Regions from separate parts of the Pseudarthrobacter sp. NPDC058329 genome, predicted to be linked through region 1. Evidence: predicted binding sites of a transcription regulator. Region 1 holds the regulator's gene; the other holds the start of a gene.
The links. Region 1 encodes LexA, which represses DNA repair genes until DNA is damaged. Its sites were predicted from a motif close to TCGAACANNTGTTCGA; they were not measured.
Positions count from the first base shown of each region.

Region 1 (3,529 bases):
CATCCGTAACCTCCGGAGCCGCTGCCATGTAGCCCAGGCGCGCTCCGGCCAGGGCGAAGGCCTTGCTCATGGTCCGTGACACGATCAACCGTTCCCGGCCGGGCAGGAGGGTCAGGGCGCTCGGCGTTCCATCGTGGGCGAACTCGTGGTAGGCCTCATCAACGATAACGATCGTCTGGCTCGCTTCGCCGGCCTCGTACACGGCTTCCACAACGTCGAGCCCCAGCCCGGTTCCGGTGGGGTTGTTCGGCGAGCAGAGGAAAACGATGCTGGGCTGCAGCTCCTTCACCTGAAGGGCCGCGGACTCTGCGCTGAGGCCGTAGCCGTCAGCCCGTTCACCCACGATGTATTCGGTGTCCGTTCCGCTGGCCAGCAGCGGGTACATGGAGTACGTGGGCGGGAAGCCGAGGGCGGTGCGGCCGGGGCCGCCAAAAGCCTGGAGTATCTGCTGGAGCACTTCGTTGGAGCCGTTGGCCGCCCACACGTTTGACTCATCGAGTCCGTGGCCCAGGTATTCCGCCAGGGCCTTCCGCAGCTCCGTAAACTCCCTGTCCGGGTACCGGTTTAGGCCGGTGGCGGCTTCTGTCACTGCGGCGCTGATGGCAGCCTGCACGTCCGCCGGCACACCGTGGGTGTTCTCGTTGACATTGAGGAGGATGGGAACATCCAGCTGGGGCGCGCCGTATGGGGTAAGCCCACGGAGGTTGCTGCGGAGGGGTAGCCGGTTGAGGCGCTCTAGCTGGTCATTCACCTGAACAGTTTAGTGCTCGTGCCGGGCACGGGAAAATGTGACGCCGCCACGGGACTCGGGCTACTACCGGGTGGGCACGTACAACTGCTGCCCCGGAAGAACCGAGCCGGCGGTGAGGTTGTTGAGCTGGACAATGTCGGCCACGACATCCCGCGCGTCCCGCTCCGGGGCGATGCTTCCGGCAATGGCCCACAGGGACTCGCCCGGCTGCACAGTAACGGTGACGGTCGGTGTAACGGAAAGGTCCGACACCGAATCGGAGGCCTTAGCCGGGGAGTTGAAGAAGCCTGCCAGGGAGAGGAGCAGGGCCGCCAGCAGCACGAGGGGAATACCAATCAGGACAACCTTCCCGCGCCGCGTCAGGCGCAGGGGCGGGAGAGAGGCCTGACGGTCCGCCAGCCGGTGGTCCGGCCCGGACATGAGGTGACGCACCGGGATTGAATCCTGTGAAGCAGATGTAGCTGACATGACTTAGCCCTCCTGGACCATACTGTGCTGCCCGATGTTCTCCTCCGGATCCGCCGGCCCCGGCGACCCTGGTGCGGGTCTTCGAATGCCTGCGTTCGGAGTAGAACAAATGTTCGAACTTTGCTCCTACTGTTTTAGCACCTATCAACGAACAATGTCGAGACTCGCTAGAACAAATGTTTGAAAAAGCAATGTGGCTGGCCTAGCTTTGAAGAAAAGAACAACCACTCGGAAGTTGATCAGCAGGGTCTGACAATTACGGCGTGAACTTCAGGTCCGGGCCACCAGGGCCCGGGGCAACCGAAAGGCATTGGCGAATATGGCAGCAGCAGCCGCCGGGGGCAGGGCAACCTCCCAACCGAAGAAGACCGCCAAGGGCCTCACGCCGCGGCAGAAGAAGATCCTCGAGACCATCCAGCGCTCCGTCAATGACAACGGGTATCCGCCGTCAATGCGGGAAATTGGGGACACCGTGGGCCTCGCGAGCCTGTCCAGCGTCACCCACCAGCTTTCGCAGCTGGAAAAGCTTGGCTACCTTCGGCGCGACCCCAAGCGGCCGCGTGCCATGGAGGTGCTGATGCCGCTCACCCTGGATGGCGGTTCGCAGAAGCAGGCAGCCGAGCCGGCTCCGCACCTGCCCGGCGGCAGCGGCACCGTTACAGCGCTTCCCACCGCCATGGACACTGCCATGGTGCCCCTCGTGGGCCGGATCGCCGCCGGTGGACCCATCTTGGCTGATCAGGTGGTGGAGGACGTCCTGCCGCTCCCCCGCCAACTGGTGGGCCAGGGGGAACTGTTTATGCTCAAGGTGGCCGGTGATTCCATGGTGGACGCCGCTATCTGCGACGGCGACTGGGTAGTGGTCCGCCGTCAGGCAGACGCCGCCAACGGGGATATCGTCGCGGCGTTGCTGGATGACGAGGCCACTGTGAAAACCTTCCGGCAGCGGGACGGCCACACCTGGCTGCTCCCCCAGAACACGCAGTACGAGCCCATCCTTGGCGACCACGCCACCATCATGGGCAAGGTTGTGTCGGTGCTCCGCTCGCTTTGACCAGCGCCCGGGGAGCGCGCCCAGCGCGGCAGCCCCGGTGCGTTGCCACGCCCGGGGCTGCCGCGCCGGGCGGTCAGACCTTCTCCCCGGCCAGCCTCTCCAGCGCCGCGATGGCCGTCTTCCTGTCCGTTGTGGACCAGAACGGGGGCAGGGCGCCGCGGAGGAATCCGGCGTAGCGTTCTGTGGCCAGCCGGGAATCCAGCACCGCCACCACACCCTTGTCCCCGGTGGACCGGATCAGCCGCCCCGCACCCTGTGCGAGCCGGATTGCGGCGTGTGTGGCGGAGACTGACATAAAGCCGTTGCCGCCCGCCTGCGCCACCGCCCGGGACCGGGCGGTCATCAGGGGATCGTCGGGCCGGGGGAACGGAATCCGGTCGATGACCACTAGGCGGCAGGACCCGCCCGGAACGTCCACGCCCTGCCACAGCGACATGGTGCCGAACAGGCAGGTATCGGGTTCGTCGGCAAACTGCTTCACTAGGGCCGTCATGGTGGAGTCGCCCTGGCACAGGACGGTCATCCCAAGCTTTGGCCGCAGCGCATCGGCCGCTTCCTCGGCCGCACGCCGGGACGAAAACAGGCAGAGCGCGCCGCCGTTGGAAGCCTTGATCAGGGCCTCCAGTTCGGCCAACGATTCAGGGGACGCTCCACGGCCGGGCTTAGGCAGGTGCCCGGCCACGTACAGGATCCCCTGCTTGGGGTAGTCAAAGGGCGACCCAACATCGACACCGGTCCAGCTGGGGGCGCCCTCGCCCACGAGCCCCAATCCACCTGCTGCCGGCTCGAACGCTGAACCAATCGCCAGGGTGGCGGAGGTCAGCACCACGGTGTGCCCGGCGAACAGGCCTTCACGCAGCCGCCCGGCCACGGACAGCGGGGCGATGTTGATCAGCACGGGCGCTGTCTCGTCGGGCTGGGAGTATCCCTGTTGTGGGTCAAAGGAACTGGCACGGGAAAACCACACCACTTCCCGGTTCTCGCGGGCGGCGAGCAGCCGTTCGCACAGTTCCAGGATGAGCATCAGGCGGGAGCGCGCGAGTTGCCGGCCGCCGTCGGCAGTGGTGCTGCTGTCCCCCTTGGAGTCGGAAAGGGCAGCACGGCAGGCCTCCCGCAGCTGGTCCACGCAGTCCAGCTGCTCGTCGTTCAGGCCATTGGGGAGCAACCCGTTCGGAACTCCCGCGAGGGCAACCTCCAGATTGGCGGCGGCGGCGTTCAGCGCATCCACCGTAATGGCGGTGTGCTTGCGGGCGCCG
Region 1 covers NZ_JBHVZR010000001.1:933,327-936,855, reverse strand. The annotation lists gene ACFVYC_RS04450 (histidinol-phosphate transaminase) at 1-751, opposite strand, end outside; gene ACFVYC_RS04445 (LysM peptidoglycan-binding domain-containing protein) at 815-1,171, opposite strand; gene lexA (transcriptional repressor LexA) at 1,539-2,273, shown strand; gene ACFVYC_RS04435 (ATP-dependent DNA helicase) at 2,347-3,529, opposite strand, start outside.

Region 2 (3,529 bases), on a different contig from region 1:
GGTGCGGGTAACGGCGACCATGACGTAGGGCCATTGGCCCAGGTCCCAGCCGTCACATCCCCAGCTGGAGAGCACGGCCCAGCCGTGTTCTTCGATCAGTTCCATCCAGTCGTAGCCGCCGTTCATGTGGTAGTCACCCAGCACGGTCACGCCGTCGATGGTTTCCCCGGTGTCCGCGAGGGTCACGGTCTTTTTGCTTACTGCGTTCATGGTGTTGCTCCTTCTTGCCGAGAAGTTGGGTGGGTGGGGCGGCATTGGTGACCGGCCAGCTCCCCTTCTCCCCCCGTTGTTTTTTGGCTGCTGGCGAAGCTTGCGGAGCTGTGCGCGTGGAGTCCCGTCTACCCGCAGGGCAAGACCCGGAAAATCTTCGGAGGAAATCAGCGACGAAGGAGCGCCGGAGAAGACCTTTGCGGGGCGCAGGCCCGGGAGGAACGACAGGGGCTAGAGGGGCCGGAACGGGCACGTACAATCCGAAGGACAGCAGCCAAAAAACGTCGTAGACACACCAGGTTCAGGGGGTCCGGAGTTCTGCGACGGCACGCCCTGGACCCAACAGCCGGCCGCGCCAGCGGACGCCCATCAACTTGTTGGAGCGCAGCGCAAACCAGTCCTGGCGTGCGTAAAATGAGAGTGTCCTCCGTCATCGGCTATTCCCCCCAGTTGGCCGGTGACGGCAGGGCCTAAAACTCCCACACCAGCCAGTCGATGTGTCATGCTCGACGGCGTAGGCAGCAGGATGTTTACAAGCAGCGGGTCCGCATTCCAAGAGTGCGGGCCCGCTGCTGCTTCCCACACATTCCTCGGGCGTTGGTAGCGTAGGACGGTCGCCAGTTGCAGCGGAACTCGGGGGAGTTCTCCTCCTGGCGGGACATCTATTCAGGGGGCAGGGCTATGGGACTACGAAGCTTTTTCAGGGGACGTCGGACAGCGGGGGCGACACGGCTGTTTCAACAGCCGTCGTTGAGCCGCAGGCGGACGAACCGTTGACGCCTGCGCAGCTGGTGGAGCTCCAAGAGGCATGGGCAGAATTCGCCGAAGCGGCTAAAGGTTCAGGCGTGAACAACGTTCACGCCTGAACCCGCAACGGCAAGCCCCGGCAAAAAGACCCCGCGGCCGTGCGCAGCATGGCGGCCTTGCTGCACCGCGTACGGGATGAGGACACCACGCCTGGCACCGGACCGGCCGGGTAGGGGCCGCGCCAGCCCGGGCAGGGCCGCGCCAAAGGCCGCCGGCCCCGATCAGAGGCGCACACACCACCCCTTGAGTCAGTCCCTTGAACGAAACGCTTGGATCCTTAAATTCCCAAGGCCCCGATTTCCTCGGAGCCTTCTAACCCGTAGCCGAAACATCTGAGGGTGGCACCACCCGTTCTACACAGCCGGGTCATTCCGGCTTCGCCCATGGCCAAGAGGCGGCCGGGCCGCGTGTCTTAGGACTCCCAGCTGCGGCGCGCGCCTAGGGTCAAGGGCATGGAGAGGGACAAGTCCGGCGAGCTGGAAGGGCAAACATCTGTCAACGACTTGCTCGACGAGCCGATCGGAGCCACACCCATCCAAATGGCCCTGCCCATCCTCGTACAGATCCGGCCCGGTGAATTCAGGCGCCTGTCCTGACCCCACCCCCGCCGCTGACGGCACCAGCCTTTTCCACACTCCTTCCCAGGGAGGACCGGCTCCCCCGGTGACCACCCTCGCAGCTCGGCCGGGCGGGTTGTGCCCACTGGGGTCAGGTGGAGCCCTCCGCACAGCTCAAAGCTGTCCCCCATTGGCGTGCAACCCGCCCCGGTTTTGCTCTCCCAAGAACCTGCCGGACACGAATGTCCGGGCCGCGGAGTACACTGATTAACTCGAACATATATTCGAATAAAGGTGTGTTGTGGGCGTTATTATCGGTCCCCCTGTGATAGATGCGGGCGTTTCGTTGTTGTCTGTGCTGGTCTCCCCGGTGCTGGTTGCGGCGGGGTTCCCGTCGCCGGCGCAGGACTACTACTTTGACGGCCGTCTCGACCTGAACGCGCACCTGATCAAGGACGTCAGCAGCATCTACGTGGTCCGGGTGTCCGGGGAGTCCATGGAGGGCGCCGGGATCAGCGACGGGGATGAGCTGATCGTGAACCGGGCGCTGGAGCCGCATGACGGGTGTGTGGTCGTCGCTGTTTTGGACGGGGAACTGACGATCAAGCGGCTGCGGATCACCCCGGCAGGGGTGGTGCTGCAGGCGGAGAATCCGGCGTACCCGGACATTGAAGTGCCGGCACTGTCCGACCTGACTATTTGGGGCGTCGCAACCCGATGCCTCCACCACGTTTAGGACCGGGCGATGTCTAAGCCGGCGTTGATGCGGCACATGCCACAGATTGCGCACGTGGACGTGAACTGTTTCTACGCCTCCGCGGAGCGGGCGTTCAACCCTTCTCTGGAAGGCAAGCCCGTGATCGTGCTGTCCAACAACGACGGCTGCGCTGTCACCCGCTCCCCCGAGGCCAAGGCCCTGGGGATCGCCATGGGTGAGCCGTGGTTCAAGCTCGCCCCCAGGGCGAAGGAATGGGGCCTGGTCGCGCTCTCCAGCAATTACGAGCTGTACGGGGACATCAGCGTCCGGGTAATGGAGTTGCTGGGCCGATACTCGGCCTGGCTGGAGGTCTACAGCATCGACGAAGCCTTCCTCGGCGTCAAAGGCACCCCCGCGGAGCTTTTGGCGATGGGCCGGTCGATGAAAGCCGCGGTCCGGCGGAACGTCGGCGTGCCGGTCTGTGTCGGGATCGCGCCGACGAAGACGCTGGCGAAGCTGGCCAACAAGTGGGCGAAGAACAACAAGGCCTTCGGCGGGGTGTGCCACTGGGACTCCATCCCCGCCCCGGAGCGGGAGGCATTGCTAAGCCGGCTGTCCGTCGAGGAAGTGTGGGGCATCGCCGGACGGTTGACCAGGCGGCTGAACGTGATGGGCATCTTCACCATCGCCGATCTGGTCCGGGCCGACCCGGTCGCGATCCGGAACAAGTTCTCGGTCGTGATGATGCGCACCGTCCTGGAACTGCAGGGAACCCCCTGCATCCCCATGGAAGAAGAGCGCATAGGGCGGGACCAGCTGATCTTCTCCCGCTCGTTCGCCAAACCCATCACCACCGCCGCGGGAATCCGGCAGGTGATGAGCGTCTACGGGCAGCAGGCTTCGGCGCGGCTGGCCAAACACGAGCTGCAAGCCAAAGTTCTCACCGCGTTCGCCGGCACCTCCCACTTCAACCCCAAAGACACCTCCTACCCCTCCGTGTGTGTGCCGTTGCCGATGCCCACCGCGGACCCGGTGATCCTGACCAAAGCCGGCCACGCCCTCCTGCCCCGGATTGTCGAAGGCGTCCGGTACGCCCGGGCCGGGATCATGGTCACCGACCTGCGCCCTACCGGCAACCAGGCACCCCTGTCACTGTTCGAAAACCCCCACGAGGAACGACATATCGGAAGCCTGCTGGAGGACGTCACGCGCCGGTACGGGCGGGGCTCCATTGGCCTGGGCCACGGCGGGATCCGGG
Region 2 covers NZ_JBHVZR010000005.1:144,829-148,357, reverse strand. The annotation lists gene ACFVYC_RS09465 (hypothetical protein) at 1-210, opposite strand, end outside; gene ACFVYC_RS09460 (hypothetical protein) at 1,470-1,613, shown strand; gene ACFVYC_RS09455 (LexA family protein) at 1,876-2,310, shown strand; gene ACFVYC_RS09450 (Y-family DNA polymerase) at 2,320-3,529, shown strand, end outside.
Region 2: the regulator LexA is predicted to act here: its motif matches at 1,847-1,862, upstream of ACFVYC_RS09455 (LexA family protein).